3 regions of the Mesorhizobium sp. B2-3-15 genome follow, and region 2 is predicted to be linked to each of the others. Evidence: predicted binding sites of a transcription regulator. Region 2 holds the regulator's gene; each other region holds the start of a gene.
What was found. Region 2 encodes LexA, which represses DNA repair genes until DNA is damaged. Its sites were predicted from a motif close to TGTTCNNNNTGTGTTCNG; they were not measured.
Positions count from the first base shown of each region.

Region 1: FJ954_RS10650 (DUF3072 domain-containing protein) is a predicted target of LexA. The motif match lies at 7,172-7,189, and genes of this name have one in related genera.
Region 3: parE (DNA topoisomerase IV subunit B) is a predicted target of LexA. The motif match lies at 7,642-7,659, and genes of this name have one in related genera.

Region 1 covers NZ_VFVO01000004.1:232,006-242,630, reverse strand. Annotated here, with positions in the region: gene FJ954_RS10690 (thermonuclease family protein) at 1-466, shown strand, start outside; gene FJ954_RS31960 (hypothetical protein) at 1,375-2,271, shown strand; gene FJ954_RS10680 (radical SAM protein) at 2,377-3,303, shown strand; gene betI (transcriptional regulator BetI) at 3,288-3,911, shown strand; gene FJ954_RS10665 (alpha/beta hydrolase) at 4,285-5,067, shown strand; gene FJ954_RS10660 (GMC family oxidoreductase N-terminal domain-containing protein) at 5,267-6,508, opposite strand; gene FJ954_RS10655 (DUF1127 domain-containing protein) at 6,759-7,040, opposite strand; gene FJ954_RS10650 (DUF3072 domain-containing protein) at 7,223-7,432, shown strand; gene FJ954_RS10645 (YidB family protein) at 7,590-8,072, shown strand; gene FJ954_RS32350 (DUF4112 domain-containing protein) at 8,069-8,314, shown strand; gene FJ954_RS31955 (DUF4112 domain-containing protein) at 8,329-8,517, shown strand; gene FJ954_RS10635 (EF-hand domain-containing protein) at 8,894-9,403, shown strand; gene FJ954_RS10630 (hypothetical protein) at 9,643-9,936, shown strand; partial or broken gene folP (dihydropteroate synthase) at 10,132-10,625, shown strand, end outside.
Region 2 covers NZ_VFVO01000014.1:31,278-41,902, reverse strand. Annotated here, with positions in the region: gene gltA (citrate synthase) at 1-297, opposite strand, end outside; gene gltX (glutamate--tRNA ligase) at 481-1,905, opposite strand; gene FJ954_RS25250 (ComEC/Rec2 family competence protein) at 2,009-4,462, shown strand; gene lexA (transcriptional repressor LexA) at 4,456-5,199, opposite strand; gene FJ954_RS25240 (GntR family transcriptional regulator) at 5,610-6,383, opposite strand; gene FJ954_RS25235 (ABC transporter substrate-binding protein) at 6,533-7,519, shown strand; gene FJ954_RS25230 (ABC transporter ATP-binding protein) at 7,578-8,357, shown strand; gene FJ954_RS25225 (ABC transporter permease) at 8,363-9,286, shown strand; gene kynU (kynureninase) at 9,335-10,582, shown strand.
Region 3 covers NZ_VFVO01000003.1:436,001-446,625, forward strand. Annotated here, with positions in the region: gene FJ954_RS09320 (nitroreductase) at 1-180, shown strand, start outside; gene FJ954_RS09325 (flavin reductase family protein) at 181-789, shown strand; gene FJ954_RS09330 (CoA ester lyase) at 793-1,674, opposite strand; gene FJ954_RS09335 (MaoC family dehydratase) at 1,674-2,126, opposite strand; gene FJ954_RS09340 (DUF2336 domain-containing protein) at 2,279-3,403, shown strand; gene FJ954_RS09345 (FUSC family protein) at 3,400-5,469, opposite strand; gene parE (DNA topoisomerase IV subunit B) at 5,514-7,571, opposite strand; gene cpaB (Flp pilus assembly protein CpaB) at 7,810-8,736, shown strand; gene FJ954_RS09360 (type II and III secretion system protein family protein) at 8,767-10,212, shown strand; gene FJ954_RS09365 (hypothetical protein) at 10,216-10,485, shown strand; gene FJ954_RS09370 (response regulator) at 10,519-10,625, shown strand, end outside.

The DNA.
Region 1 (10,625 bases), on a different contig from region 2:
TGCCCTCGTTACGTTCCTGACCCTCTCCAGGCCCACGCACTGCACATTCGTCTCTTGGGACCGCTACGGCCGCTATGTAGGCGACTGCTACCGTACAGACGGCAAGAGCGTGGCCGGCTGGCTGGTCGAGAATGGCTTGGCGTTGGATTGGCCCAACTATAGTCACGGGGCCTATGCAGGGCAACAGGCGAAGGCCAAAGCGGCAAAGATCGGTCTGTGGGCTGGCGCATTTCAGGCGCCTTGGGAATGGCGGGCAGAGCACAGAGACGGCGTTAAGCCATCTAGCAGCCAACCGCTCGGTATTATCGGCGGCCCTCAGGTGGCGCAGAGCTACTTCTGCCAGCCGCGCCGAACCTGCCCGCAGATCAGCTCCTGCGACGAGGCGAACTGGTATCTGGCCAACTGCCCCTGGGGCGGGAAACTCGACCGCGACAAGGATGGCATTCCGTGCGAGAGCCTATGCTGAGATATGTGTAGGGTCGCCGACGAGAGCACACGAGACTTTTGGGAATCGTTGAGCCTACGGCCTCCCCTGGCATATGTTTTTTGAATAAAGCCATCCTTCGATATTCAAACTCTGAATTTGAAGTATAATGGCTTGGGTGGAGATTTCCGGCCAAGTGGGGCTGCACGGCGCAGAGCAGTTTACAATTGAGATTCCGCAGAACTTTCGCAGTTTTGTGGATGGTGCATTAGTTCGTGTCCAAGCTCAATATCCATCCCTTCGCTTTGTCGTATCGGCTGATCGACGTCGCTTGCATCTCTTCGAATGATTTGGACGACGTGCGCAAAAGCGTGCTCCATGCCGTCTACCGAGAGAAGATCTACGTTGAGACACTGCCACTTCGGCAAGCCTTGATCGAAGCGGTGACTGCGAAATGACCGTATGGCCACTCAAGTTTCGCGAGTGTGGCGGCGGCGAATTTCTCTTAACCGACCATGCCGGCGGGTTCTTCCTCAGCGATCAGTCATTTCTCGAACGGTATGTCGGCAACAATCTAACGTCGGCCGATCAGACTTTTCTCCGTGAAAATGGCCATTCCTTCGAACGGGAAGGCGACCCCGACTGGACGGCATTTTCCTTTCGATGGGCTCGACGCCAATCAAAGAGCAGCAGGAACTTTCGTACGTTATCCTCGTGCCAACGCTACGCTGCAATTTGACGTGCGGCTACTGTCAGGTTTCCCGAGCGCCGGAAACAGCACGAGGTTTCGACTGGAGGGACGAGACGCTGAACGCGGCTCTCGGCTTATCGGAGAAATGAAAGGGCCACGGATTAAGGTCGAGTTTCAAGGCGGCGAACCTTTGCTGCGTGTTGATCTGCTTGAATAGATACGCTCATTCACCCGGGCGACGTTTCCGGGCAGCCAGTTTGTGGTCTGCACAAATCTGCAACGCCTGGGCGATCGAGAATGGGCTTACCCAGAGCAAGCCGATACCTTCGTCAGCACCTCGCTCGACGGAGATCGAGATACCCATCAGCGCCAGCGCACCCACGATGATCCGACAACCGACACGTTCTTCAAAAACCTCGCCGAAGCCGTGCGTCGTCTTGGACCGGGTAAGGTATCCGCGCTTCCGACGATCGACGTTGATGAGCCGCCGGATTTCGAGGAGCTAGTCGGCAATTTCGAGCGCTACGGGATGCAATCGATCTATCTCAGGCCGATAAACCACCAAGGATTTGCTCGCCGCCGAAGAAGCGATCCGCATTCGATAGCCAAGTGGAATACGCTTCATTCCAGCTTCATCGACTACCTGATTGATCGCAACCACCGCACTGGTCGTTACGTCGAGGAATATTCTTTCAGCCACTGCCTAAGGAGATTCCTCAGATCGGGGGTTGACGATCATGTCGATCTTCGCAATCCCAACTTCTTCGCTTCGGACTACATAGTCATTGATCATGACGGGCAGCTTTACCCGACAGACGAGGCAAGGATGCTTTCGCGTATAGGGTACGTCGATCTGTCGATCGGCACGGTGACGGCCGGCATCGACCAGGCAAAGATCCGGTTGCTCAATAGTGCCTCGCTCAACACCTTTGATCAGGACTGCATCCACTGCGTCTATCAGCCCTTCTGCGGGACAGACGTTGTAGACGATCTGTCGAGGGTCGGACGAATTGACCTCGTTCGCACCGATACTGGTTCTGCCAGCGACATCTGCGCCTCTTCGACAAGGTTGTGGAGGTTATCAGTCGGCGGGATGAAGCCGCGCTTCGATCGGTCGCCAAATGGACCCGTGTGCCCTCGTGGGGGGATCACATGATCCCTGTGCATACATGATCCCTGTGCATACATGATCCCGCTCCGGCTCAAGATCGAGACTGACGTTGTAGATCCATATGTGGTTCGGCTGCGGTCGTGCGAAGGAATGCCTGAGCCGCTGGGCAACGTCAGTTGTCTGGATGCAGTATTGGAAACCGCCGACGGCGAAAAGGCGCTCTTTACGGGGGCGGCAGGCAGCCTTCACCTGTTTGGGGTCGATCCATCCGAGGTGGACGGTGATGTTGTGTTTGTCGTGCCATCCCGCAAAACGGCACATCGGCTAATCCGGGCGAACTCTCGCCACAACACACTTTTGAGCACCGAACGCTGCGACCAGCTGTGCGTGATGTGCTCGCAGCCACCGAAAAAGCAGCACGTCGACATGTTTCTTTTTTTCGAGACGGCCGTGCTTCTGACGCCGGAGGATTCAATCATTGGCCTGTCAGGTGGAGAGCCGACGCTTTTCAAATCGGAGCTATTCCACTTCTTGCGAAAGACGATGGAGCAGCGGCGTGACATCAACTTTCACATCCTGACCAACGCGCAGCATTTTGAACGCGATGATCTCGCTAGGCTCCGTGATTTGGATTTAAGCCGAATCCTTTGGGGGGTTCCCGTCTACTCGAGCGACAGCGCGACCCACGATCATGTCGTCGGAAAGCCAGGAGCCTTCAATCAGGTAAGGAACAACCTTTCTATCCTTTGCGAGGCTGGGGCAAAAATCGAGTTGCGAACCGTACTTATGAAGCCCAACGCACCCGGGCTGCTGGACCTAGCCAGGTTCGTGACGGTTGCCCTGCCATTCATCGACACGTGGGCAATCATGCAGCTCGAAAATATCGGCTATGCTCGCAAGGACTGGGATTCTCTGTTTTTCGATAGTTCCTTGGGCTTCGACTTGGTGAGCAAGGCGCTGGATTTATCGATCAGCCGTGGCATCGACACCAAGCTCTACAATTTCCCGCTGTGCACTGTTCCTCCTGACTATCGCGCATTCGCACCATCCACGATTTCGGATTGGAAACGGGCTTGAGGAAGCGAACGAAAATCGAGGACATCCGGCGTGTCGAACTGGTCGCGGCCGCGCACCGTGTGTTCCTCGTGCATGGGCTGCAAGGTATGACTTCGGCCCGCATATGCCGTGAAGCCGGCATGTCGCCGGGCATCCTGGCTTATTATTTCAAAGGCAAGGACGAGGTTCTCTTCGGGATAGTGCGGCACAACAATCGGATCCTGATGGAGGACGTCGTCGCGAAATTGAGGGCAGCGAAGACACCCTGGCAGCGGTTCATCGCCGTGGTCGAGGGAAACTTCCCCGAGAATGCATTCGAACCGAACGTGGCGAAGGCTTGGCTGTCCGTCTGCGCGGCGGCTGCCAGCAGTTCTCAATTCGCGCTTTTGCAGGCGATCTTCTATCGGCGCCTGAAGTCAAACCCGAGTTCGGCGTTCGCGGGTGTGCTTGATCCCACGAGCCTGCGCGCAGCTTCGTTGGCGGTCGGTGCGCTGATTGACGGCATGTGGCTCCGCAAGGCTGCGGGTGACGACGTTTCCCGCGATCAGGCCATCGAGATAATCGTGGCGCATATCAAAGGCACTTTGACCGGCGAGGCGCTGGAATGGCTCACCAGTGCCGAAGGTTGAACTAGTTTCGGTCAAGGTCGTCCAAGCGGGGATAAATCTTTGCGCCGCACTTCCCGTCTCCAGGCATCGGGTCCATCGAGAAAGATGGCGATCACTTCAAATGGGTGCCCAGAGACAAGCCCAAGTAGGCATGCCATCAGAACGACATAGCCATATTCCTTGGCGACTTCGCCACCGGCCGTCATCGAAAGTTTCGTGGCACCTTTGCTGGCTTAAGTCCAGGAGATGATGTCATCACGAAGCGGTGACGACTGTAACGAACACTGGGCGGGCTGCGAAGGTTGGGTATGAGCGGCAAGCGTTTGCGGCTCGCCTCGCTCGAAGTTTCGATGCGAGTTGGATTCAACTCAGCTGTCCTCCCAAGGAACCCACAATCATGATCAACAGGCGTACTTTCTCGACCGCGCTTGCCGCTGGAATGGCAACAACCCTGCTGGCCGGCGCCGAGAAGGCCCGAGCGCAGACAGGCTCCAAAATTCGCAATGTCGTCCTGGTGCATGGCGCGTATGCCGATGGCTCGTGCTGGTCGGAGGTAATTGGCATTCTTCAGAAGGCCGGCCTCAACGCAACCGCCGTCCAACATCCGCTGACCACTCTGGAGGCCGGTGTCGAGGCAACGCGGCGCGCGATCGCGCTTCAGGACGGACCAACCGTGCTTGTCGCACATTCCTTTGCCGGCATGATCGTCACCGAGGCAGGGGTGGATCCGAAGATCGCTTCACTCGTCTACGTCGCGGCGCGTGCACCCGACGCCGGCGAAGACTATACCGCACTCGCCAAGACTTTCGCGGCGCCGCCGGCCTCTGCCGGCCTCGTCTGGTCCGGAGGCTATGGCAAGCTCAACGAGGAGGCTTTCCTGCGGGATTTCGCCGGCGGTATTCCTCGCGAGAAGGCGCGCATTCTTTATGCCGCCCAAGCACCGATTTCAGACAAGCTTTTCACCGGAAAGACGACACAGGCGGCCTGGCGCTCGAAGCCGAGCTGGTACGCCGTCTCGGCCCAGGATCGCACGATCAACCCGGATCTCGAGCGCTTCATGGCCAAGCGCATGAACGCAAAGACCATCGAAGTGAAGGCAAGCCACTTGTCGCTGATTTCTCATCCGCACGAGATTGCCCAGCTCATCCTGGAAGCTGCGGGGCGGCAAAGCGCCTGACGCGGCTTCGGATTGAGGGCGGCGCGCAAGCCGCCGCCTCCGCGGTGCGTCCCAGTCAGTCAAGCGAACTGGCGGGACCTGTTCGCTAACGCCGAGACGCGATTCATCACGTCCCTGCGATTGGCCGGTTCACACCTTAGAAAGACGACGGCCAGTCGTTTGTTGCCAGAGAAGCCACAAAAATGGAGCCAATGATGTTTCAAAGCGACGATGGTAGCGAAATGGGCGACTTCCGGAGTCGAAAACGGAAACTCTCCCACGAGCCCAACCGGCAAAGGCGTTGGGTCCGGAGCCTTCCGGATTGTAGCGCCCGCACATCGTTCGGAGCGTGTCGGCTGCGATCTCGATATGGTCTGACGGCTTTGGCCCCGTGATCCGCAATCTCCCGCGGCTGCCAGGGCGTGCAAGGCTGGCCAGCAGCGTCCACGAGCCAGGAGGCGGCGGTATCTCTCCACGCCTCGAAATCCAATTGTGGCGCTGCGATCCCCTGCAAATCCGGGGTGGCGAGCGACGGATCGCTCTTCCAGAAGAAGGTCGCTTCTCCGCCGCTGTTGCGAAGCGGGAGCGGCGTCCGATATTCAAAAACGCAGGGAACCGCGATGTGGTCCTGAAAATTGCGCCCAACGCCCGGGAGATGCTGCACCACCTCGATGCCGGCCGCGGTCAGGTCGCGCTCATCGCCGATACCCGATTGCATCAGCACCTTGGGCGTGTTGATGGCACCGAGCGAAAGAACTGTCTCGCAGCGTGCCAAGGTCCGATGGATAACGCCCTCGTGGACAAACGCCACCCCGACGGCGCTTTTACCCTCCAGGAGGACGCGCGTCACCAAGGCGCCGGTGAGCACGGTGAGGTTCTGCCGGTCCATATAGGGGTAGATATAGGTGCGAAAGACCGACTGGCGGCGGCCGTCGCGGATGCGGAGATTGAACAGGGCGGCACCGCCGTTGCCTTCCATCATTTGGCCGTTGTGGTCGTCGAAGGTCGGAATGCCGACGGTTCTGGCGGCGTCCACTACCGCCGGCGCCACAGGATGCGGATCACGCGCCGGCTCGACATGGACGAGACCGCCCTTGCCCCGCCGCAAGGGGTCCGGCACCCCTTGCCAGTCCTCGATGCCGCGAAAGATGCCGAGAACGGCATCGTAGCCCCAACCCGGATCGCCGGCTTGTTTGGCGAAATAGTCCCAGTCGTTCCGGTGCCCGCGCGCCCAATTGGTGACGTTGACGCTCGAGCCGCCGCCCAGCACCTTGCCCATGGAGAGCGGCAGCCGACGGCCGTTGAGCAATGGATTGGGCAAGGCTTCAAATCCCCAATCACGTCTCGTGCCGAAATTGGCCGGCCATTGTCCCGGGTCCCAGACGCGTTGCACGTCATCGGTCCCGCCGGCCTCGAGCAACAGCACCGAGGCGTCGCCGGTCTCCGCGAGACGGCGCGCCACCACCCATCCCGATGATCCTGATCCGCAAACGATGAAATCGTAGGACGGTCGGATATCGGCCGCGAGTTGGCGCTGGTTGGCGTGGATACGAACATCGAGCTCGGATGTTGCGGTGGTTCTTCCCGACGTCATGCTGGATCTCCGTGTGGGCGGGTGTGCGCGGACATTTTTGAGAATGGCGGCACGAGCTTCGCCGCCCTCCAGGTAGGGCCGAGATTCCGAATGATCGAGATCGGCGTCCGATCGTGCACTATTTCGCCAGGTGCGCTGGCTGCTGTTCCGGCAGACGGCCGTGTTGAACAGCCGCGTAAAGGATCTCTCCGCGACTTAGGCCGATGTCCGCAAGCAGGCGGTCGTCCAATTGCAGCAGTTTCATGATGTCGCGCCGGATCTGACGCCGATGCCTGAACCAAGCCGCAAATTGTCTGACTGGTTTCAGCAGACCCGCGCCCCAAGAGGAGATGCTGGGATCCGGCCCTGTTGAACCAATGCGGGGGTGACGCGTCTCCGAGGAGACGCTTGCGTCAAACATTCGGCGTCCACGGTCCCTGACCGGGAGCGCGGCAATGTGCCAGCCGGATGGTATATCACTTGCGCATGCTGGCGCCGCCGTGCCTGACGCCCCAGCCCAACCTAAGCGAGCCCCAGCCTTGAGAAAACGATTGGAACAAAAAGGGATCAAACGCATTCCCTAGGCTACGACAGGAGATTGCAATGGAAGACTTGCGCGCAAAAACCGATGCAAACGTCGAGAAAGATCCCGACCAATGGGTGAGTGGTGACGACCCGATGACGCCGTCCCAGGCCTCCTATCTGAAAACCCTGTGTGAGCAGGCTGAGGATCAGGAAAGCTTTGCAGACAACCTCAGCAAGGCAGAGGCGTCTAAGCGCATAGATGCACTGAGGGCAAAGCTGAAACTTTAAGCACCGGCTCGGGCGCTCTATCGTTACCAAACTTGACCTTCCGTCTCGCGCGATGGAGCGGTCGCGATTGCCAAGCCGTTCCTGATATTGCTGGCAATTTGCGGGAACTTTTGGCAGGGCGAGACCTTCTCCATGTTCGAAACCACAGGAGGAACGAGTGGCCAATCTAGGAAGACTTGCGATCGCTATGCTGGGGGTTTTGGCTTATCAAAACCGCGACAAGATCGCGGAGGCGATCCGCGGAGCGGGAGAGCGCGATCGCAATAATCCGCAAGGCGGGATACTGGACCAGGTGTCGAAGGGCCTATCCGGCACCGCGCTGGGCGATATTCTTGACCGCTTTAGAAATGCAGGTGCCGGGTCGAAGGTGGACTCCTGGGTTGGCACTGGGCCGAACCAGCCGATCGAGGCGCACGAGGTGGAAACGGCGATTGACGCTCAGACACTGGAAGCACTTTCCCGCCAGACCGGCCTCTCGCGCGAGGAGCTGATTGCAAGGATTACCAGGGATTTGCCCGATGCGGTTAACCAGATGACCCCGGACGGCACCCTCCCAGCAGACCACCGAACAAAAGTCCCAGACCAGCCCAACCTGCTCGACGACGTGCCTTCCCGGCGATACAAAGCTAATTCCACATGACGGAAGCGGACTGGAGAGGTGCGAAACCGAGGAGATTGGATCGAGCGAGCAATGGCAGCCGGAAAGTAGGGACAAGCGAAACGCCTATTGTGGATCGCCAGACTGCGAAGGCTATGTCGGAGCTCGACCTCTTGGCAGTGCTGCTTGATTCGCGCTGGCGCATCCCGGGAACGCCAATTCGGTTCGGACTGGATGCCCTGGTAGGCCTGGTGCCTGTGCTGGGAGATACAGCAACCGGTTGATCTCGGCTTACATTGTGCTGCGAGCCCGCAAATGCGGCGCTGGGAAGCTGTTGGTTGCTCGGATGTTGGCCAATGTGCTGTTTGATACCGTCTTGGGAAGCGTGCCCGTCCTCGGATCGGTCTTCGATGTTTACTACAAGTCGAACAACCGCAACATCCGCCTGCTTCGTGGCCATCTAAGCCGTCAGGTTGCTGAACGGTAGTTCGCAGGGCATCACCCATGCGGCGTTCGCGACCGGGAAGCGGCCGGTGTTGGCCGGAGACGATGCCGTTGCCGCCAACTTGGAATGTTTCATCCAGCCGCACTCTCGGAACTGGCTGCGGAATCTGCGCCACCTTTGTCGATGTGGGTTCAATGAGTTCGGCAAAATCGGTGAAGACCGATCTTTGTTGCGCCGCTGGCAAATCTGCGCAGCGATCAGGTGATCGGTAAGGTCGATTCCGACAAAGACAGCCAGCGCTTTGCTGAGGTGATCGGAGCTATGCCGCTTTTGCGCCCGATGCCTAGGAACCATGAACCGACCTGCTGGTTTGGACAGCACGCCGGGTGGTCGGCGTGGCAGTTAATGGAGAAACCCAATGACACGAGCATTCACGACTACAGTATTGGCGGCCGCGTTCGCTATGCTCGCCCCGTCCGCCTTTGCGCAATCGGCGGATGTTCCCAAGCCCGCATCACCAGCCCAGGATCGGACGGCGGACGAAGCCGGACAGAACCAGCAAGCAATGCGTCAAATGATGCGCGAGATGATGGATGAGATGCTGCAGGAAAAAACAGCAAAGGATCGAGACCCCGAGGCAGATTGGCGACACAGGGGCCCAAGGCTTCAGGACGACGAGATGAGCGATCGTGATACGGGACGTATGAAGCACGGCCGCAGGGCGGGAGCCGATATGATGCAGGGTGCCAAAATGAGGATCACGTTCGCCATCATGGACACCGACGGTGATGGTACACTGTCGCGGACGGAGGTTCAGGATTTCATTGGGCGAATTTTCAACGCTGTCGACGAGGACGGCGATGAAAGCGTCGACATGCAGGAACTCCAATCCTTTTTCCGTCCCGGAGGAGACCAGGACCGACGTTAGCACCGACAGGTTGTACCTCGGCCTGCTCGACGTCTGAAGCTAGGGCCCACAGGAGATGGCTCGGAGCACGGTATTTGGCTCCCCACCGTCTCATGCTCCGCCGATACTCGGTAGGATCAACGGGGTAAAGACCTGCGCAGAGCTCGCACGAGGCTGGACGGCTGTGCCCGTCGACGACCATAGGTCAAGCATTCCAAAGAAGTGGCTCTAGGCAAGCATTGCGAGGTTTAGGGGCAAAGATGCATCTGGTCCAGATTCTGCTACCTCGCGCCGACAACGCAGGAAAGCCCTTCGCCAAGCAAGAGTTTGACCGTGTGAAGGAGGAGCTCGCGCTCCGCTTCGACGGTGTCACCGCGTATTTGCGCGCGCCTGCGGAAGGTGTGTGGAGGCAGGGAGCAGACGAGATCGTCATCTTCGAGGTTATGACTCACGAAGTCGATCTGCCCGATTGGCAAAGGCGGCGTTCGGAATTGGAGCGGCGGTTCCGCCAAAAGCAGGTTGTGATTCGGTATCTGCCGATGGCTTTGGTCTAGCGCCTGCGGCAATGGTGTGGCCCAGACGATGACCGAGTGCATGCCGCTTCACGTCTGAGGTATACTGCAAGGCAGCTTCGGACTCAGTGCGCCAAACCGCTGATTCAAACTCAGTCAACGGTGGCTCGGCTGTCCTCAAAGGACGATGGCTAGCTGACGGTCTGCACTTCCTGACGGCCACTTTGACAAGATAAACGCCTAGCTCATGCGAGCGGTGCGCATATCGTCAACGACGTCTGGGGTCTGCAGCGCGAGCCCGACATTGCGCGGGTGGCGGCCGAAACCGGCGCCGGGCTCGTCATCATGCATACCGGACGGGATCGCGACAAGCTGCCCGATGTGATCGCCGACCAGCTGGCGTTCTTGGGAAAATCGCTTGAGATCGGGCGCGGCAAGGTGTTGCCGACGGCCATATCGTGCTCGACCCCGGCTTCGGCTTCGCCAAGGAGACGGCGGAGGAAAACCTCGATCTGATGGCACGGTTTGCCGAGCTTGGCGCGCTCGGCTTCCCGCTGATGGCCGGTACGTCGCGAAAGCGTTTCATCGGCACCGTCACCGGCCGCGACGCCGCCGACCGGGCGGCCGGCACGGCGGCGACCAGCGTCATTCTCCGGCTCAAGGGCGCGCATCTGTTTCGCGTCCATGATGTCGCAATCAACGTGGACGCGCTGGCGGTGGCGGATGCTATG
Region 2 (10,625 bases):
GTAGCAGACTTCGAGGAAGTCGCCATGTTCGGCCAACTGGTCGATCGGATAGCCCCGATGCAGGAGGATGCCGGCGTCGCCATCGATGAAGGTGATTTCCGACTCGCAGCTTGCCGTCGAGGTAAAGCCGGGGTCATAGGTGAAGGCGCCGGTGGTGCTGTAGAGCGAGGCGATGTCGATGACGTCAGGTCCGACCGAGCCGCTTCGCACCTTGAATTCGTGAGTCTTGCCGGCGAATTCCAGCGTTGCCGTGGCCTCTTGGCCGCCCACATCCAGTTTTTTCGCAGCTTCGGTCATTGCAAACTCCTTCTTGTTTCCTCATGCCGGCAAAGGCAAATTCCGCAGAGCGACACGTCGAAATCACCGCAATGCGCGTATTCGCCACCGCATTCTAGGAGGTGCGTGCCAGATTGGGCCAAGGCCTAATGTTGCACTGCGAAACCCGCCTTTCAATGCCAATCTTCTTGGGCCAGTTTGCTCCTAATCGATTTGATCCGCTACGCGCGCCAGGCTTTCCTCACGCCCCAGAACGGCAAGCACGTCGAATACGCCCGGTGACGTGCTCTTGCCGGTCAACGCAGCCCGCAACGGCTGGGCCACGGCGCCAAGCTTGTGCCCGCCAGCCAGCGCAAAGTCGCGGATCGCGGCCTCGGCCGTGGCCGCCGTCCAGTCGCCTGACAGCGACTTCAAAGCTTCGTGAGCGCCACGCAGGATCTTGCGCGCGTCGTCATTGAGCAGGAGTGCCGCCTTGTCGTCGATCGGCAGCGGCCGCGCGGCAAACAGGAAGGCGGCGCCGTCGACAAGCTCGACCAGCGTCTTGGCGCGCTCCTTCAGGCCCGGAAGTGCTGCCAGCAGCTGCGCCTTGTTCTTCTCGTTGAGCCGAGCCGCCATCGCCGGGCCGCCCTCCAGATAGGGCAAGGTGGCGATAAAGATATCGAACAGCTCGGTGTCGGCCATACGTCGCATATGCGCGCCGTTGATCGCTTCCAGCTTGGCGAAATCGAAGCGCGCCGCGCCCTTGTTGACGTCGCCAATGTCGAACCACGAGACCATGTCCTCGATCGACATGATCTCGTCGTCGCCATGGCTCCAGCCGAGCCGCGCAAGATAATTGAGCAGCGCCTCCGGCAGATAGCCCATGGCGCGATAGGCTTCGACGCCGAGCGCGCCGTGGCGCTTCGACAGCTTGGCGCCGTCGGCGCCGTGGATCAGCGGGATATGCGACATCGACGGCACGTCCCAGCCCATGGCGTTGTAGATCACGGTCTGGCGGGCGGCGTTGGTCAGGTGATCGTCGCCACGGATGATGTGGGTGACGCCCATGTCGTGATCGTCGACGACGACGGCATGCATGTAGGTCGGGTTGCCGTCCGAACGCAGGATGATGAAGTCGTCGAGATCCTTGTTGGGGAAGCGCACGTCTCCCTGGACCCGGTCCTGCACCACCGTCTCGCCCTCGGTCGGTGCCTTGATGCGGATGGCGCCCTTGACGCCGGACGGCGCCTCCGAGGGGTCGCGGTCACGCCAATGGCCGTTATAGCGTGGCGGTAGGCCCTTGGCGCGTGCAGCTTCGCGCATTGCCTCGAGCTCGGCTGAAGTCTCGTAGCTGTAATAGGCCTTGCCCAGGCGCACCAGCTCCTCGGCCACCTCGCGATGGCGCGGCGCGCGCTCGAATTGGGAGACCGCGTCACCGTCCCACGAAAGGCCAAGCCAGGTCAGGCCATCGAGAATGGCCGATGTGGCCGCATCGGTCGAACGCTCGCGATCGGTGTCCTCGATGCGCAGCAGCATCGTGCCGCCGGTATGCTTTGCATAGAGCCAGTTGAAGAGCGCCGTGCGCGCGCCGCCGATGTGCAGATAGCCGGTCGGCGAGGGGGCAAAACGGGTGATGACCTTGTCGGGCATGGAACTCTCGGAAAACGTCTGAAGCTGGGTGCAGAGCGTGCGGACTTTCGCGCGTTGCGCGTTCATGTAGCATAGGACGTCGAGGGTGCAAGGGGCAGACCCGATGACTGGACGAGGCCGGGGCTCGGATCGGGGCGAGGATGCCGCTATCGGCGTCAGCGAGCGATCCCTGTTTGCGGCGCCTGCGACGATCCCACTGCCATCTCCGCTCGTGGCTGCACCCGAAACCAGGTCGCTGCAGGCAGGTGGGCAGGCGCCGGCGCCGGCTCCTGCCGCGGGCAGGATCGCGCGCGTGCGCCGGCAAATCGGCCTGGTATCCTTGCCTCGCCTGCGCCATGGCGTGACCCGGGCGGCGGAGCTTGAACTCGACCGAGGCATCGCGTTCCTGCTGGTGCCGGTCTGTCTGGCCGTTGGGGCGATCGCCTATTTCTCGCTGGCGTCCGAGCCCGACTTTGCAAAGCCCGTCGCGGTCGTGGTGCTGATGGCGGTCTGTGCCTTCGTCTCGCGTTCCTGGCCCAAAACCCATCTGTGTCTCATGGCAGTGCTGTTGTGCGCGCTGGGCCTGCTCGCGGCGAAGGTCGAAACATGGCGAGCCGGAACCCGGATGCTGGGTTCGGAAATCTCCACGCAACTGACCGGCCGCGTGGTCTCGATCGAGGAGATGGAGAGCGGCCGCATCCGGCTGACCATGGACGTGATTTCGACCGCCCGGCCGAAACTGCGCTATGCGCCGGAAAGGGTCCGGCTTTCCGCACGCAAGATACCGCCGGGAATGACCGCCGGCTCGCTCATCACAGGCTACGCCAAACTGTTGCCGCCGACCGGCCCGGTGCGGCCGGACAGCTACGACTTCTCTTTTGACAGCTATTTCGCCGGCATCGGCGGCAGCGGCTTCTTTCTCGGCAATCCAACGGTTGTTTCCGCCGACGACGGTGAGATGCCGCTATCGGCTCGCCTTTTTTCAGGCATCGAAAATGCCCGCGAAGCCATCGCCGACCACATCAGGGGCAGCGTCGGCGGCGCTGAAGGCGAGATCGCGGCGGCGCTGATCGTCGGCGTGCGCGCCGGCATACCCGATGAAATCAATGAAGCGATGCGGCGTACCGGCATCTATCACATCATCTCTATTTCGGGACTGCATATGGCGCTTGTGGCCGGCACCATCATGGGTCTGCTGCGTGGTGCCTTCGCGCTGTTTCCAGACTTTTCCGCGCGCCGGCCGGTGAAGAAATACGCGGCCGCCGCCGCACTGTTCTCGATCGCGGCCTATCTCATCATTTCCGGTGTCGTCGTTGCCGCCGAACGCAGCTTCATCATGCTGGCGGTGATGCTGATTGCCGTCTTCTTCGATCGCGCTGCGCTGACCATGCGCAATCTGGGGATCTCGGCGATCGCCGTCATCCTGGTCTCGCCTCACGAGGTCGTCGGCCCGAGCTTTCAGATGTCGTTCGCCGCGACCGCGGCCCTGGTTGGCGCTTATGCCGGCTGGGCCGATCACCGTGCGGGAAAGACGCGGCCACCGCCGCCAAAGCGATCGCTGCCCGGGTTCCTGACGCGAAAATTCCTGCTGGCGACAGGTGGATTGGCCATGACGTCCATTATCGCCGGCAGCGCCACGGCGTTGTTTGCCATCTGGCATTTCCAGCGGGTATCGCCGCTCAGCCTGTTCGCCAATCTGGCCGTGATGCCTATCGTGTCGGTCGTGATGTTCCTGGCCGTCGCCAGCGCGCTGTTGATGCCATTCGGACTGGATTGGCCGGCTCTCTACCTCATGGGCAAGGGCCTGACCGCAATGATCGCCGTGTCGGCGTGGATATCGGAGCGCTCTCCGGTCGATGGAGTCGGGCTGATTTCGCAGCAATCCGTGCTGCTGGTCACCGTCGCGCTGGTTATCGCGACGATGGCGACGACATGGCTGCGGCTCGCGGCGCTGCCATTCGCGCTCGCCGGCCTGTTGACTGTGTCGCACACACGCGCGCCCGATGTGCTGATCTCGGAAGATGCGCGGCTGGTCGCGCTGCCGATCGGCAATGGCGAACTGGCCGTCAACCGGGAACGTCCGAACGAATTCGCAACCGACAACTGGAAACGCGCCCTGATCTCCGAAACAATCGTCAAACCGGAAATGTTCGACACGACAGACAGGCAATTCGATGTTGCCAGTCCCACCGACCTGCCGCCGGGATCGCCCTTCTACTGCCGCGAAGGCCTGTGCCTTGCCAGGCACCCTTCCGGCGCGATCATTGCCTATGTCGAGGACCGCAAGACCACCTGGAAAGCCTGCGCTTTCGCCGACCTGATCATCGTCAATGACGCAACCGCCTATGACGCCTGCCACAATCCACTGGTTCTCGTCGTCACCAAACGGCAGCTCGCCCGCAAGGGAAGCGCTGCCGTCTTCTTCAATCCCCAGTCGGCCACGACCCGGGCCGCGATCGCATTTGCCGTCGACGGACCATACCGGCCCTGGCACGAACAGCGAAAATTCTCACGCGAGGCGAGGGGGCTGCCGCCGTACAAAAAACCCGACAAGCCCGATAACAAGCCGGTTCAGTAGCGCCTGATCAACCCGACCAGCTTGCCTTGTACCTTGACCCTGTCCGGCCCGAAAATGCGCGTTTCGTAGGCTGGATTGGCGGCTTCGAGCGCGATCGAAGCGCCTTTGCGGCGGAACCGCTTCAGTGTCGCTTCCTCTTCGTCGACCAGTGCCACGATAATTTCGCCCGGGCTTGCCGTGTCGGCATTGCGGATAATGACCGTGTCTCCATCGAAGATACCAGCCTCGATCATCGAGTCGCCCTTAACCTCCAACGCATAGTGCTCGCCGCCCATGATCATGTCCGGCGGCACCGAGATCGAATGCGTCTGATGCTGGATGGCATCGATCGGCACACCGGCGGCGATACGGCCCATGACCGGGATGGACACGGCTGAAACCGCGTCGTCGTCGTTGCCGGCCGCGGGCAGGCGCGAAGGCGCAGCGGCCGGCCTGATCTGGCGTCCGAGACTGCCTTGGCCAAGGCTGCCTTGGATGATGCTTGGCGAGAACTTCTTTGCCGCATTGAGGCCCGGCGCGATCGAGTCCGGCAGCCGCAGCACTTCCAGCGCGCGCGCCCGATTGGGTAGCCGGCGAATGAAGCCGCGCTCCTCCAGGGCCGTGATCAGGCGATGGATCCCCGACTTGGAGGCAAGATCGAGTGCTTCCTTCATCTCGTCGAAGGAAGGCGGTATCCCGCTTTCCTTGAGCCGTTCGTGGATGAACATCAGCAGTTCATGTTGCTTGCGTGTCAGCATGGCGGCCCCCAAGACATTGAACGAAAGGTTGAACCAGAATCGAAAAAACAAACCCAGAACAAACACTATCTGTTCCAGTTGTGTTCTGCAACCGTTTAAAGTTTAATGAATTTGTTAAGGGGTCTGAAGTTTTTTGCCCGCGACGGCGGGCGGCAACCAGTCCTTTCCGCCGTCGGCAGGCGCATTGAAATCGTTTTGGTTAATGGCCTGTGGCCCATCCGCCGACGAGGCTTTGGCATCAGTTAGTTGGAAGGCTTCTCCTCGGAGGGACGTATAATTCGCGGAGCCATTATTCGCGGAACGAAACGAAACCAAAATGCCAACGATTGGTAGCTTCGGGCGGCCATGGATCGGGGCGTTCGGCGCACTCCGGCCAGCGCGTTCGAATAGGCGTCGCGGAAGCGCTGAAGTTATCCCGAACCCGCCTTCAAGCTGCCGGCGCGAGCGGCGTATCTGGTAGCGCCGCTGTCTTCGCTGTGGACATAGACGTGCAGTGTGTAGCCGATATGCGCCGTCATCAGCGCCTTGGCCCGCTCGACGTCACGGTCGAGCGCCGCTTCCATGATCGCGGTATGGTGTTCGATCGCAATCGCTTCGCGTAGCGCTTCGATTGCCTCTTCATAGCCATCCTTGAGGCCGGCCGCGGCCCGCAGTGTCGGCGCCAGACCAAGAAAGCGATGATGCCGGCGCAGCTGATCCGAGATCGTCGAGCGGAACCGCAACAGCCAGTCGCATGTGGCGGCGCTCAGCAGCGCCGCATGGAAAGCCTCGTGGTTCTCGTCCCATCTGTCGACGGCCGCGTCCGAGGGATCGTCGACCGCCGTCTTGCAACGCGAGAGCCGGTAGTGGGCGGTGACCACGGCATCCTCCCACTCCCTGCCGCCTTTTTCCATCGATTCGAGGAACAGGGGTATCTCGACCACCATCCTGGCGCGTGCCAGATCCTCCAGCTCGGCCCGCGACACCGGAGCCACGGCAAAACCACGATTGCTGATCGCGGTGACCAGGCGTTCGGCCTCGAGCCGCGACAGGGCTTCGCGCAACGGTGTCCAGCCGACGCCATAGGTGCCGCGCAGCGCACTCAGTTTGAGCGGGGCGCCCGGCATGAGGCGCGTGGTCAGGATGTCGCGCCGCAACAGCTGATAGGCGGCTTCCGTTTTTGTGGAACTTGTTTCATCCAGCATCGTGATCAATCCGTCGTCTGGCGAAAGTATATATGATACCGGGTCCTAGCAACAATTATATATAATGTTTGACACAGACCGGCGGACTGACCATGATCGCCGTAGTAGCCGCGTTTCCGAGCGGCCCTGATCAAATCTGGGAGGAAATGATGTTGAAGTCGAAATCCGCTTGGTTGTCGGGTTTGGCCCTGGCGGGCGCATTGATGGTCGGCGCCGGCAGTGCCGCGGCCGATCAGATCCGTATCGGCATTGCCAATTTCGGCGAGCATCCGCAATTGAACGCCGCCATAGCCGGCTTCAAGAAGGCGCTGACGGACAATGGCTTCGTCGAGGGCAAGGACGTCGTCTACACGGAGAGCCACACCAATTTCGATGCATCGCTGGTGCCGCAGATGATCGCCAAGCTGCAGGCCGAGCAACCCAAGCTGATCTACACCATCACCACGCCGGTCTCACAGATCGCCAAGAAAGCGCTCGCCGGTTCCGGCATTCCGATCGTTTTTGCCGCGGTCACCGATCCGGTGGCGGCCAAGCTGGTGCCGTCATGGGACGCCGGAGACGAAGGCATGACCGGCGCCAGCGATCTGCAGGACGTCGCCGCGGTGATGGCCTTCACCAAGAAGCTGCTGCCGAACGCCAAGCGCTTCGGCGTGCCTTATAATCCCGGTGAGGCCAATGACGTTGCCTTGGTCGAAAAGATCAAGGCGGCGGCACCGGCCGCGGGCTTCGAGGTGGTGGAGGTCGGCATCGACAACGTCAATGACATCCAGCAACGCATCGCTTCGCTCGCCGGCAAGGCCGACGTGATCTACGGCCCGGCCTCGAACCTGATACAGCCGGCGATCGCAGCTGTCTCCGCGGCCGCGCGCCAGGCCGGTATCCCGGTCGTCAACTCCGATGACAGTGCGGTCCGTAACGGCACCGTGCCGGCGAGCTTCGCGGTCAATTACACGCAGGTCGGCGTCAACGCCGGCAACATCGCCGCCGAGATCCTCAAGGGCAAGGATCCCAAGACGATCGCGCCGTCGCGCCCGGCCTACAAGGACCACATGGCAACGATCTCGCGCAAGGCGATGGCCGCGTTCGGCATCGAGATACCGGCTTCAATGGCCGATTGCGGCTGCATCGTCGACTAACATCGGAACTGCTGGGGTGACGGCGTCGGCGCCGTCATCCCGAGGTCAGGGAGAAACGATGCTCGAGATTCGATCCGCGCGCAAAGTGTTCTACAAGGGCCAGGCCGACGAGAAGGTCGCGCTGGACGGTCTCAGCCTGTCCTTGGCCACCGGAGAGTTCGGCATCGTCATCGGCTCCAACGGGGCCGGCAAGAGCAGCATGCTCAACGCCATTTCCGGCGCCCTGATCCTCGATTCCGGCCAGATCCTGATCAACGGCGCCGACGTGACTGCAATGCCGGTGCACAAGCGCGCCGCGAAACTGGCGCGCGTGTTCCAGGACCCGATGCGCGGCACCGCCGCCAGCATGACGGTTGCGGAAAACATGCTGCTGGCCGATTTGCGCTGCCAAAAGCGCACCTTGCGCCCGGGGCTGAACACCACCCGGCTTGCATCCTACAGGGAACGCCTGTCGATCCTGGGTCTCGGTCTGGAAAATCGTCTCGACACGCGCGTCGACCTGCTCTCCGGCGGGCAGCGGCAATCCTTGTCGCTGATCATGGCGGTCGGCGGATCGCCGGACTTGCTGCTGCTCGACGAGCATACCGCGGCCCTCGACCCGCGCACGGCCGAAATCGTCATGCAAGCGACCGTGCGCGCCGTCAACGCGCTGAAACTGACGACTTTGATGGTGACCCACAACATGCAACACGCCGTCGATTATGGCAGCCGGGTGATCATGCTCGATGCGGGCCGGGTGCTCCTGGAAGTCGCCGGGCAGGAGAAGGCGAGGGTCACGGTTATTGATCTGATCGGCCATTTCTCCGTCAAGACCGATCGCATGTTGCTGGCGAGCTGATCATCATGGATTTTGTTGGGGACGTTCTCACCAGCTTCGTCGCGATCATGCCGGTCACCCTGGCGCAAAGTCTGATCCTGGCCTTTGTCGTGCTCGGGATCATGATCCCGTTTCGCATGCTGAATTTTCCCGATCTCACCAGCGAAGGCGCTTTTCCGCTGGGCGGCTGCGTCTGCGGCGTTCTCCTTGCCGCCGGCGCATCGCCGCTGATGGGCGTTGCTGCCGCCCTTGTCGCCGGCTTCGCGGCGGGCTGCTGCACCGCCTTCATCCATCTGCGCTTCCGCATCCACACGCTGCTTGCGGGCATCCTGATGATGACGATGCTCTACAGCATCAACCTTCGCATTATGGGCAAGTCCAACCTGTCCGTCTTCGGTTCGCCCTCGGTGTTCGACTGGGTGCCGTTCGCGCGGCCGGGTTTCCCCGCCAGCAAGATTGTCGTCGCGGGTCTCCTCGCGCTTGCCGCCTTCATGCTGCTCTACATGTTCTTCAGGACCGAGAAGGGGACTGCCGTGCGCGCCGTGGGCGCCAATCCTGACATGGCCGAGGCGCAAGGCATCAATGTCTGGGCCGCGACCATAGGCGGTGTCGGGCTGGCCAGCGCTTTTTCGGCGTCAAGCGGTGCGCTGATGGTGCAGTCGCAAGGGTTCGCCGACGTCAATATGGGCCTGGGAATTCTCATCAACGGCCTTGCCGCGCTGATGATCGGCGAAGCCGTCGTCGGCAAGCAGACGGTGTGGCGGCAATTGCTAGCGCCCTTCGCCGGCGCGATCATCTACTACCAGCTGGTGTCGTTCTGCCTGGCGGCCGGCATGCCGCCGCCTGACCTGAAGCTTGCCACGGGCCTGTTCGTACTGGCCATGCTTGCCTTGCCCAGCCTCAAGCGCAGCCGGGGGCCCGCACCGGTTCGCGAAGCGATTCGTGAGTAACCCGGCGTGAATGACCAAGGCGTGAATAACCAGGGAATGTCACAAATGATGCCTACGACGCTCGATCTCGCAGCTGTCGATGCCATGGATGCGGCGGACCCGCTGCGTGCCATGCGCGACCGGTTCATCTTGCCGGAAGGCGTCATCTATCTCGACGGCAATTCACTCGGCGCCGCGGCACCCGCCGTCTTCGACGAGCTGCGGAAGGCCGCGACCCAGGAGTGGGCGCAGGATCTGATCCGTGCCTGGAACACCGCCGGCTGGTTCGACATGCCGGTCGCGCTCGGCGACCAACTGGGGCGGCTGATCGGCGCGGCGGCCGGCCAGACGGTGGTCTGCGATACGACCTCGATCAACATCTACAAGGTGCTGCATGCCGCACTCGGCATGCGGCCGGACCGCTCGGTCATCGTCGCCGAGGGCGACAGCTTTCCAACCGATCTCTACATGGCCGAAGGCGTGGCCTCGACGCGCCCCGGCACGGTGTTGCGGCTTGAGGGCGTTGATGCGCCGACCATTGAGGAGCTCATCGACGAGCGCGTTGCGGTCATCCTGGTCAACCACGTCAACTACAAGTCCGGCCAGCTGCGCGACATGGCGGCACTGACATGCAAGGCCCATCAGGTCGGAGCGCTGATCGTCTGGGATCTCTGCCACACCGCCGGCGCGCTGCCTGTCGAGCTCGACAGCGCCAATGCCGATTTCGCCATCGGCTGCACCTACAAATATCTCAATGGCGGCCCGGGCGCGCCGGCCTTCATCTACGCCGCCGAGCGTCATCACGATAAAGTCCAGCAGCCGCTCAGCGGTTGGTGGGGCCATGCGCGGCCCTTCGCCTTCGAGCAGGGTTATGCGGCCGGGAGCGGTATCCGCCGGTTCCTGTGCGGCACGCAGCCGGTGTTATCGATGCGAGCGCTGAAGGGGGCGCTGGATATCTGGGACGATGTCGACATGGCGACGGTGCGCAAGAAGAGCGTCGCGCTCACCGACCTGTTCATCCAGCTCGTCGAGACCAGATGCGGCGCCTACGGCCTGGAGCTGGAAAGCCCGCGCGACGGCAATCAGCGTGGCAGCCAGGTGTCCTTCCTCCATCCCAACGGTTACCAGGTGATGCGGGCCTTGATCGAGCGCGGTGTGATCGGCGATTTCCGTGCGCCGTCGACGATCCGCTTCGGCTTCACCCCGCTCTATGTCGGCTACGCCGATGTATGGCAGGCGGTCGAGGTCCTGGAAGATATCCTGCGCACTGGCGCCTGGCAGGATGCACGCTTCGCGGTCAAGACGGCGGTGACCTGAAGCCGGCGCGAAGCCGGGAAAAATGTGACGCGGTTTCCCACAG
Region 3 (10,625 bases), on a different contig from region 2:
AACATGATCAGCAACTGGTATTCCGACGTGCCGGAGGGCAGGGCGATTCTCGGACTGGCGCCGCAGGAGCGCGTCGTCGGGTTCATCCATATCGGCTCCTACGCCGGTCCGGCGCCGGAGCGGCCACGGCCTGATCCGGCCAAGCTCTACACCGATTATGCCGGACCTTGGGCGGGCTGAATGTTCTACGAGCCGTCCAAGGGGCATGGCCTGCCGCACGATCCTTCGAAGGCGATCGTCGCGCCGCGCCCGATCGGCTGGATATCGACGCTGAACCAGGCCGGCGAGGTCAATCTGGCGCCATACTCCTTCTTCAACGCCTTTTCGACGCGACCTTTCATTGTCTGGTTTTCCTCGGAGGGTGAGAAGGACAGCGCCTCGTTTGCCCAGGAAACCGGCGAGTTCGTCGCCAATCTGGTCAGCCGCGATCTTGCGGACAAGATGAACTACACATCCGTCGATGCACCGCGTGGCGTCAACGAGTTCGTCTATGCCGATCTCGCCATGGCGCCCTCGCGTCTCGTCAAGCCGCCGCGCGTGGCGGCTGCACCAGCGGCGCTCGAATGCCGGGTGACGGAAGTGTTTCGCCCGAAGGCGCTGGACGGATCACCGACGAGTGCCTTTGTCGTCGCCGGTGAGGTGATCGGCGTTCACATCGACGATGCTTTCCTGAAAGACGGCCTGTTCGACATCACCAAGGCCGGCAATGTCGCGCGTCTCGGTTATATGGATTACGCCAGCGTCGACGAGGTCTTTTCGATGCGGCGGCCACGCTGGGGCAAGGAGTAGCCGTCAGGCGGATATCCCGGCCGCTTTCGCGCGGGCCAGAAGGCGTTCGGCCAGCCGCAGATGCGGACGGTCGAACATCTTGCCGTCGATGCCGACGACGCCCGGATTTCCGGCCGCCTCGAAGGCCGCCACGATAGCCGCCGATTGTCTCACCGCCTCGGCAGAGGGCGTGAAGGCGGTGTTGATGACGGGCACCTGATCGGGGTGGATCGCCATTTTCCCGGTGAAACCGTCACGCTCGGCGTCGGCACATTCCGCGGCGAAGGCCACCATGTCGCGAAAGCCGGGAAATACGGTGTCGATCGCGGCGACTTCCGCGGCTCCGGCCGCGAGAATGGTCGTCAGGCGGGCGTGACGGAAGAGATCGGTGTAGCGGCCGTGCTCGTCGCGGGCAGAGCGTGCGCCGATCGCGGCCGAAAGGTCTTCCGCGCCCCAGGTGAGACCGGCGAGCCGTGCGCTTGTCCCCGCATAGGTGGCGGCGGCGAGCACGCCCGCCGGAGTTTCGGTGATGATCGGCAGGATTTTTATCGACCCGTCGGGCAGGCCGTTTTCGGCTTCCCAAACCCTGAGCTTGGCCGCGAGCTGCTGCACATCCTGGCCGCTGTTCGATTTAGGCAGCATGATGCCGTCCGGTCTTGCCGGAACGAGCTTGGCAAGATCATCGTCCGTCATTCCGGTCGAGAGGTCGTTGACCCTGACATAAAGCGCCGAGTTGGTTTGCCCCCTGCGTTCGAGGATAAAGCGCGCCGCGATCTCGCGCGCCCGCGCCTTGTTCTGCGGCGCCACGGAGTCCTCGAGATCGACGATGACCACGTCGGCGCCGGCGCCAAATCCCTTCTCCAGCTTCCGTTCGGAATCGCCTGGAACGAACAGCAGCGAGCGCATCAGTCTGCCTTCTTCAGCATCATCGCTTGCCTGATGCATTTCGCGACCAGATCGCCATGCTGATTGTAGGCGCGGTGCTCAAATTCGACGATGCCGCGGTCGGGCTTCGACCTGGATTCGCGCACCGAGACGACAGATGTTTCGACGCGGATGGTGTCGCCGTGGAAGACCGGGTGAGGAAACACGGTTTCCTTCATGCCAAGATTGGCGACCGTCGTGCCGACCGTGATGTCGTTGACCGAAATGCCGATCATCAGGCCGAGCGTGAACAGCGAGTTGACCAGCGGCTTGCCCCATTCGCTCTTGGCGGCGAAATCGAAGTCGATATGCAGCGGCTGCGGGTTCAGCGTCATCACCGAAAACAGCATGTTGTCGCTCTCGGTGACAGTCTTGCGCAGCGTGTGCTGGAAGACATGGCCGACAACAAACTCCTCCAGATATAGCCCGGCCATCTTCCGCCTCCTGCGCTGTCTGACGGTTGATAGGCGCTGCTTCAGGCGCTCGCAAGCCAGTTAATGAACATGGTGAACCGTTCGTAAACCATTTCTGCCTACCCTTCTCACGGGGCCGGAAACCTTCCGGCATGGGGCGTAAGCAGACGGGCATGGTAGTTGTTTCGCATTTCCTGAAATGGATCTACACGGCCAGGGTTTCGGAGCGCGCCGCCGCCGCTCATGCGCTGGCCCGAGCCTATGTCAATTGCGAATTGCCGTTCGAGGATCGCTGCGCCGCCGAGGCCGCGCTGACGCTGCTGCTCGACGACGCCTCGTCGAAAGTGCGGCTGGCGATGGCGGAAGCGTTCTCGATGAGCCATCACGCACCGTTGCAGATCATCAGTGCGCTTGCCGCCGACCAGCCGGAGGTCGCCGGGGTCGTGCTGGCGCGCTCGCCGCTGCTCACCGACGCCGACCTGATCAATCGCGTGGCGGCGAGCCAGAAGGCAACGCAGAAGCTGATCGCCGACCGGCCTGTAGTCTCGATGGCGCTTTCGGCGGCTATCGCCGAGGTCGGGGAGGCGGAGGCATGCGCCGTGCTTTTGGCCAATAGCGGCGCCGACATCGCGTCACTCAGCTTCCAGCGCATGGCGCAACGCCACGGGCATCTGCCTCTGGTGCGCGAGGCGCTGATATCGGATATCAGGCTGCCTGCCGATTGCCGGCATATGCTGCTCGTCAAGCTCGGCGAGACATTGAAGACATCGCCGTTGGTCATGGCATTGATGGGAGCCGCGCGTGCCGACCGGGTCATGCGCGATGCTTGCGTCAAGGCCTCGGTGACGCTGATCGAGGGCACGCGCCAAGAAGAGCACGCGGCGCTGATCGAGCATCTCAGGCTGCGCGGCGATCTGACCGCGAGCTTCCTGATCCGCACCATCGCGCACGGCAAGGTCGATTTCTTCGGTTCGGCGCTGGTCGCGCTCAGCCAGCAGTCCGAACCACGGGTGAGGGCGCTGCTGGCCGGCGGGCACGACGTGGCCCTGCAGGCGCTGTTCCGCAGTGCCGGCATGGCTGCCGCCACGCATGCCGTCATCCTGCGCGCCCTGAAGATCTGGCGCGAGGTCGCCAACGGCAAGCGCGTTGCTGGCGTGCAGGAAGTCAGTTGGCTGATGCTCAAGGAATTAGGCGGGCAATCCGCCGAAGGCGATCTTGCCGCATTGGTCAAATCGATCCACCTAGACGCCCTGCGTGAGAACGCACGCGGCCATGCACTGGCGATCGCCGCTGCCTAGGTTTTCTCCCTTGCGAAGAAATCCGGGAAATCTTCCATCGCCGCGGCGATGATGCGCAGGGACGCCGCGATCTGCAGCATGTCGCCGGTGGCGTTTCGCTGGGCGATGCCTGCCGCATACTGCCGGGCGACGGCAATGGTCGCTGTTTGCGGATCCCCAGGGGCTCGGAAAAGCAGCTCGCGCGCCAGTCCCCTCAGGAAGGTGGCGATTGAAAGCGTCGTTTCCGATGGGAGGGCATGGTTTTGGCTGGCCGTGCGCAGCCGCAGGATTTCCAGGCCGACCGTGACGGAAGCGACGCCGCCGCCCAGCACCGCCTCGCCCTTCCTGCCGGAATTCTGCACCAGCGGCATCAACTGATTGACCCGGTCGTAAGCGAGGCTCTCGAAGGCTGAGCGCCTCGGCACGCGCTCATGCAGGCAAAGCCGCGCCAGATCCTCCCGCATGGCCCGCACGATGCGGTCGGCCGCGAGCCATGGATCGGCCGGCAATACGACGATGAAGACGCCGATGGCCAAGAGGATGCCGACCAGGATCGATGCCGAGCCGGCGAAGAAGGGGCCGGGATCATAGGTCATCGCCTGATGTGGGCTGAGGAAGGCCAGGAAGTTGATGGCGAAGGCCGTCGCCACGCCGACATAGCGCGGATTGGCCATGGCGAGTGCCGCCGGCACCATGATCGGCACGACGAACAGCATGAACCAGCCGAAGCCGGGCAGAGCAGGGAGCGCAACCTGCCCGACGAGAAAGGCAAAAGGCAAAGCGAGCAGCGTTCCCTTGAAGAATCCCCAGGATACTTGCACGGGGTCGGGGCGAGCGGCAAACAGGCTCGACACGACGGCAACGAGGATGACGGTGCCGGCCGCCTCCGACCACTTCGTCGTCAGCCAGAAAGCCGCCACCAGCAGCGTGGCAACGGCCGCGCGGATGGCGTTGCGCGCAGCACCGGGATAGTCGCGATGCACCACCAGGGCCGGCTGCTGGCTGCCGGGACCTGGACGGCGCGTGACCGGCGCGCGCAAGGCATCGAGGCCACGCAGCACCTGTTTCAGCGCCTCGGCGAAATCGGCCGCTATGGTAAGGCGGGTAATGGTGCCGACCCTGTCCTCACCCGGCTCGATCGAGGCGTCGGGCATTTGCCTGGCCCTGATCGAGATCGCGTCGAGCCGCGCCACCCAGGATGAGGTATCGTCCAGCGCTCCCGGCTTGGCTGCCAGTTCGCTGACAAGGGCCTGCAGTTCCGAGCGTACCGGGATGAGGGCGGCGTTTTTGGGAGCGGCATGCGAATAGAGCGCGCGCGCCGCCGAAAGTGCCGAAAGCAGTTGTCCGATGGTGCGCCGCACCGGATGCGCGCGCGGCGCGAAGCTCGGCGCTTCGAGCCTGGCATAGGCGCGCATCTCGCCAAGCGTCTGGGTATCGGCGACAAGCTTCCGGTGCAGGCCGATCAGCGTTGCCCGGTCGCCGCCTGAAAACGCACCGCCGGCATAGGTGGCGAGGTCGAGAATGCAGCGTTTCAGCCGCGAGACGATGGCGTCGCTGGCCAGTTTTGGCAGGATCAGTCGGCTGGTCAGGCCGGCGCAGACGATGCCGAGCACGATCTCGGCACAACGCGCGACCGCGAGGTCTACGACCAGATGCGGTTGTCCGAAAGCGGGCAGGCCGATGATCATTGCGGTGTAGCCTGCAAGAGCCGCGCCGTAGGCTTCGGGATTGCGCAGCAGCGACGAGACGAAGGTGCAAATGCCAATCCAGACAGCAAGCACCGTCACCAGAATCCAGGGGCCGGTGCCGAATGCCGTGGTGATGCCAATTGCCGCGACACCGCCGGCCAGCGTGCCGAGCAGGCGGTAGAAGCCTTTCGCCAGCACCATGCCGGCAACCGGCTGGGCGACGATGAACACCGTCATCATCGCCCATTGCGGATGGTCGAGCTTCAGCGCGTAAGCGGCCAGCAATGCGATCATGCCGGCCGAAACGGTGCGCAGCGCGAAAATCCAGTCCGAGCGTGTCGGTTGCGTCAGCCCGGCCAGGCTCGACTCGAAATAGGTTTTCAGCCGCGCCCAGGTCACATGCTGGTCTCCATGTCAGGAACGCAAGCTAAACGCGCCAGCGGCTAGATATCCAGCACTTCCGTCTCGGCGAATTCGGCGCGTTCCTGGATGAAGCGGAAGCGGGCTTCGGGTTTGGTGCCCATCAGCTCGTCGACCCTGTCCTTGGTGGCGGAATCGACTTCGTTCACATCGACCCTGAGCAAGGTGCGCTTCCTTGGATCCATGGTGGTTTCCTTGAGCTGCGCGGCCATCATTTCGCCCAGGCCCTTGAAGCGGCCAAGCTCGACCTTGCCGCGCCCGGTGAATTCGGTGCGCAGAAGCTCGTCCTTGTGGGCGTCGTCGCGGGCATAGGCGACCTTGCCGCCTTGCCTGATCGAGTAAAGCGGCGGCACCGCCAGATAGAGATGGCCGCCGCGCACCAGCGCCGGCATCTCCTGGTAGAAGAAGGTGATCAGCAGCGAAGCGATGTGTGCGCCGTCGACGTCGGCGTCGGTCATGATGATGACGCGGTCGTAGCGCAAATCCTCGTCACGGTATTTTGACCGCGTGCCGCAGCCGAGCGCCTGGATCAGGTCCGATATCTGCTGGTTGGCGGCCAGCTTGTCATTGCCGGCGCTGGCGACGTTGAGGATTTTTCCGCGCAGCGGCAAGACGGCCTGGCTGGCACGATCGCGTGCCTGCTTGGCCGAGCCGCCGGCGGAATCGCCTTCGACGATGAAGAGTTCGGCACCCGCCGCCGCGTTCTGCGTGCAGTCGGCGAGCTTGCCCGGCAAGCGCAGCTTGCGCACTGCGCTCTTGCGCGAGACTTCCTTTTCCTGGCGGCGGCGCACCCGTTCGTCGGCGCGCGCGATGACCCAGTCGAGCAGCTTCGAGGCTTCCTGCGGATTGTCGGCCAGCCAATGGTCGAATGGGTCGCGGATCGCGGTCTCGACGATGCGTATCGCTTCGATCGTCGCCAGCCTGTCCTTGGTCTGGCCGACGAATTCCGGCTCGCGGATGAACACCGACAGCATGCCGGCGGCCGAAATCATGACGTCTTCCGAGGTGACGATCGAGGCGCGCTTGTTGCCGACGAGGTCGGCATAGGCGCGCAGGCCGCGCGTCAGCACGTTTCGGAAGCCGGCTTCGTGGGTGCCGCCTTCACCGGTCGGGATGGTGTTGCAGTAGGAATTGATGAAGCCGTCGCCACCGAACCAGGTCACCGCCCATTCGAGCGAGCCATGGCCGCCTTGCTTGTCGCTCTTGCCGGCGAAGATTTCGCGCGTCACCTGGAATTCATCGCCGAGCGACGCCTTCAGATAATCCTTGAGGCCGCCTGGGAAATGGAATTCCGCCTTGGCCGGTGTCTGATCCTTTTCCTTGATGAGGGAGGGATCGCAGGTCCAGCGGATCTCGACGCCGCCAAACAGGTACGCCTTCGAACGCGTCATGCGGTAGAGACGCGCCGGCTCGAAGGCCGCGCCCTTGCCGAAAATCTGCTCGTCGGGATGGAAGCGGATTTTTGTGCCGCGCCGGTTGTGGACTTCGCCGAGCTGCTCCAGTCCGGTCACCGGGACGCCGCGCGAAAAGCGCTGGCGATAGAGCTGGCGCCCACGTGCCACCTCGACCTCGAGATGATCCGACAGGGCGTTGACGACGGAGACGCCAACGCCGTGCAGGCCGCCGGATGTTTCGTAGACCTTGGAGTCGAACTTGCCGCCCGAATGCAGCGTCGTCATGATGACTTCGAGCGCCGGCTTCTTGAATTTTGGGTGCATGTCGACCGGAATGCCGCGGCCATTGTCGGTGACCGTGAGATGGCCGTCGGCGGAGAGTTCGACATCGATGAAGGTGGCGTGGCCGGCAACCGCTTCGTCCATCGAATTGTCGATGACCTCGGCGAACAGATGGTGCATCGCCTTGTCATCGGTGCCGCCAATATACATGCCTGGCCGGCGGCGCACCGGCTCAAGGCCCTCAAGCACCTCGATGTCGGCGGCGCTGTAGCCCTCGCTGCCATCCTTGGTTGCGGCTGGGCGCCTGGCGGCCGCCTGCACCAGCGGATCCGCCGGGCGCGCCGGCGTGCGAACCGGCTGCGGCTGTTTCTCCAGATTGCCGAAAAGATCGTTGTTGTCGTCCATGCCTGCCATAGAGTCCAAGCTGCGAATCACCCCGTCGATACTGCCACGCTTTTCAGCGCCAAGCGACGGAGGTTCCTGTTACGTTCGGGGATTTAACTGCTCTTATCCTAAAACCATTCGATAACCAAGCGGGCGGAAATAGGTCAAATGCCGCCGCGCAATATTCCTGATTCTTTAACAATGCCGCCTAGCGTGAGCCCAACATAACAAGAAACGACGGGCATCAGGGGTTTTCGGCGTGAGGGGCAAGGCCATAACGATGATCGGCATCGCCGCCGTTTTCGGCGCGATCTCGATCTTTGCCGCGGATTTCTGGGTCAAGAGCCAAGCGAAGGCCGATGCCCAGGAGAAAACGGCCTCGATCGCCGCTCCGGCCGCGCCCAGGATCGAGTTCAAGACCATCGTGGTGGCGAACGCGCCGTTGCGCTATGGCATGGAGCTCGACCGCGCCAAGCTCAGCGAAATCCCGTGGCCGCAGGATTCCCTTCCGCAGGGCGCCTTTGCCACCATCGATGGATTGCTCGGCGAAGGCGGCCGGGTTGCGCTGTCGCCGATCGAGATCAACGAGCCGGTGCTGCTCGCAAAGCTGTCGGGACCGAACGGCCGCGCGACGCTGTCCAACATGCTGACGCCCGGAATGCGGGCGGTCACCATCCGCACCGACGAGATCGCCGGCGTCGGTGGCTTCGTCACGCCGGGCGACCGGGTCGATGTCGTGCTGACGCGCGATGCCGGCGAAATCCAGGAAGTCGCCAAGAACGCGCAAGGGGCTGCCGGTTCGACCATCACCTCGGAGATCGTCGTTGCCGACGCCAAGGTGCTCAGCGTCGGGCAGGGCGCCGACGAGCGCCAGACGACGCCGCAGGTGGCCAATTCCGTGACCCTCGAGGTGACGAGCGACGGCGCGCAGAAAGTGGCGCTTGCCCGCACCGTCGGAACGCTGTCGCTGTCGCTTCGCTCCGCCAGCGAAGGCGGCGATGGCAAGAACGGCGTCACCACCATCTCTTCCTTCGGCGGATCCGTCGCTTCCAAGACGCAGGCCGTGGCCGGCTCCTTGTTCGATGCCATAGCGAAGGAGCCGGAGAAGCCGAAATTCAAGACGATCATCGTGACGCGCGGCACGCAGGCCGAGGAATATCAGGTTCCAACGCGGGACCAGAAGTAAAGACCGGTGGGGACCGGGCGGGACGGGACAATGTTGATGCGTACCCTATATCGAATGACGGCTCGGTCGCGCTTGGTGCGCGCCCTGGCGATGGCGTTTACCCTGGCTGCGAGCGGCGTGCTTGCCTTGCCCGGAGCGGCGAAGGCGGACAACGACATCGTTTATGTCTCGTCGACCAAGAATGCGTCGATCAAGGTTGCCAAGGGCAAGCCCAAGACGATCATGACGAGCGCGGCCTTCTACCAGATCGTCATCGGTGATCCGGAGATCGCCAACGTCAACCCGCTGACCGACAAATCCTTCTATGTGCTGGGCAACAATCTCGGCACCACCGGCATTGCGCTGTTCGACCAGAACAAGCAGCTCGTCGGCACCGTGGACATCGAGGTGACGCTCGACACCGACCAATTGGCGAACACTATCCGTGCCAGTGTGCCGGACGCCAAGATCAAGGTCGGCTCGGCCAACGGCCGTGTCGTGCTGTCGGGTGAGGCGGATGACGCGGTTGCAGCGGATAAGGCAAGCAAGATCGCCAGCCGCTTTTCCGGCAATGAGGAAGTGATCAACTCGGTCAATATCTCTTCGTCGCAGCAGGTTCAGCTCAATGTCCGGTTCGTCGAGATCAACCGCCAGGCAGGGCAGGACCTGGGCGCGAAATACAGCGCCAATTTCGCCTACGGCTTCGGCGGTCGCGACATTTCACTGGATCCGGGCACGGTCCCAGCGGCGGGGACCGGCGAGATCATCGGCCGACTGCTGTCGAACGGCGTCTCGATCGACATTGCCATTAAGGCGCTGGAAGAGCGCGGCCTTGCCCGTCGGCTGGCTGAGCCGAACCTGATCGCGCGTTCAGGGGAGACAGCGAGCTTCCTGGCCGGCGGCGAATTTCCGATCCCGGTTTCGGAGGAAAACGGCAAGATTTCGGTCAGCTACAAGAAATATGGCGTTAGCCTGGATTTCAAGCCGACCGTACTCAAGGACGGGTTGGTCAGCCTCGACATCGCGCCGGAAGTCTCCTCGATCGATGCGTCGGCGTCCTACAATATCGGCAACATTTCCGTGCCCGGCTTCATCGTGCGCCGCGCCAAGACCTCGGTCGACCTGAAGAACGGCCAGAGCTTCATGATCGCCGGGCTTTTGCAGTCCCAGAACGACATTACCACGTCTCGCATTCCCGGCCTTGGCAAGATGCCGGTGCTTGGAGCGCTGTTTTCGTCGAAATCCTATCAGCGGCGCGAGACCGACCTGGTCATCATCGTCACGCCCTATCTGGTCAAGCCGGTCGATCCGTCGAAGAAAATGGCTGAGCCGACCGATGGCACGGAGCCAGCCAGCAATGTCGACTATTTCCTCAACAACACCGAGGAGGTGAAGGCGCCGGATACGGGCCGCGCGCTGGCGCTGGCCGACGGCAGTGCCGCACGGGCCGCTCCTGCCACCAAAGTCGGTCATTTCCTCGACCTGCCGAAGGACTGAGCCATGCGTCTGATCCTGAGATCGTGCATCGGCCTGCTTCTTGCCGGCCTGGCAAGCGGCTGCACCAGCGACGACTACGTGCGCAGCGAGGGGGTGACGTCCGGCGCCGGCGAGGCGCAGGCCGCCAACACCGTCATGCAGATGGTCGACCCGTGGAAGTACGGCGTCCAGAACACGAAACTTCTCGTGCCTGCCAAGCGCGGCAGTGCCGGACCCGTCACGCCCGATCAGGCGGCCGGTGCCAAGGCAGCGCAAACGACCACCGACAACTGATCCAGACGGCGATCGACCTCACAGGCGGCGAGAATGGCAAACAGCACCAAGAAAATCCTGCTCGTATCGACAGACCGGACCTTCGCGCAGGACACGAAGACGGCCTTCGCCGCCTCCGAGATCATCCAGCTCATGACGGT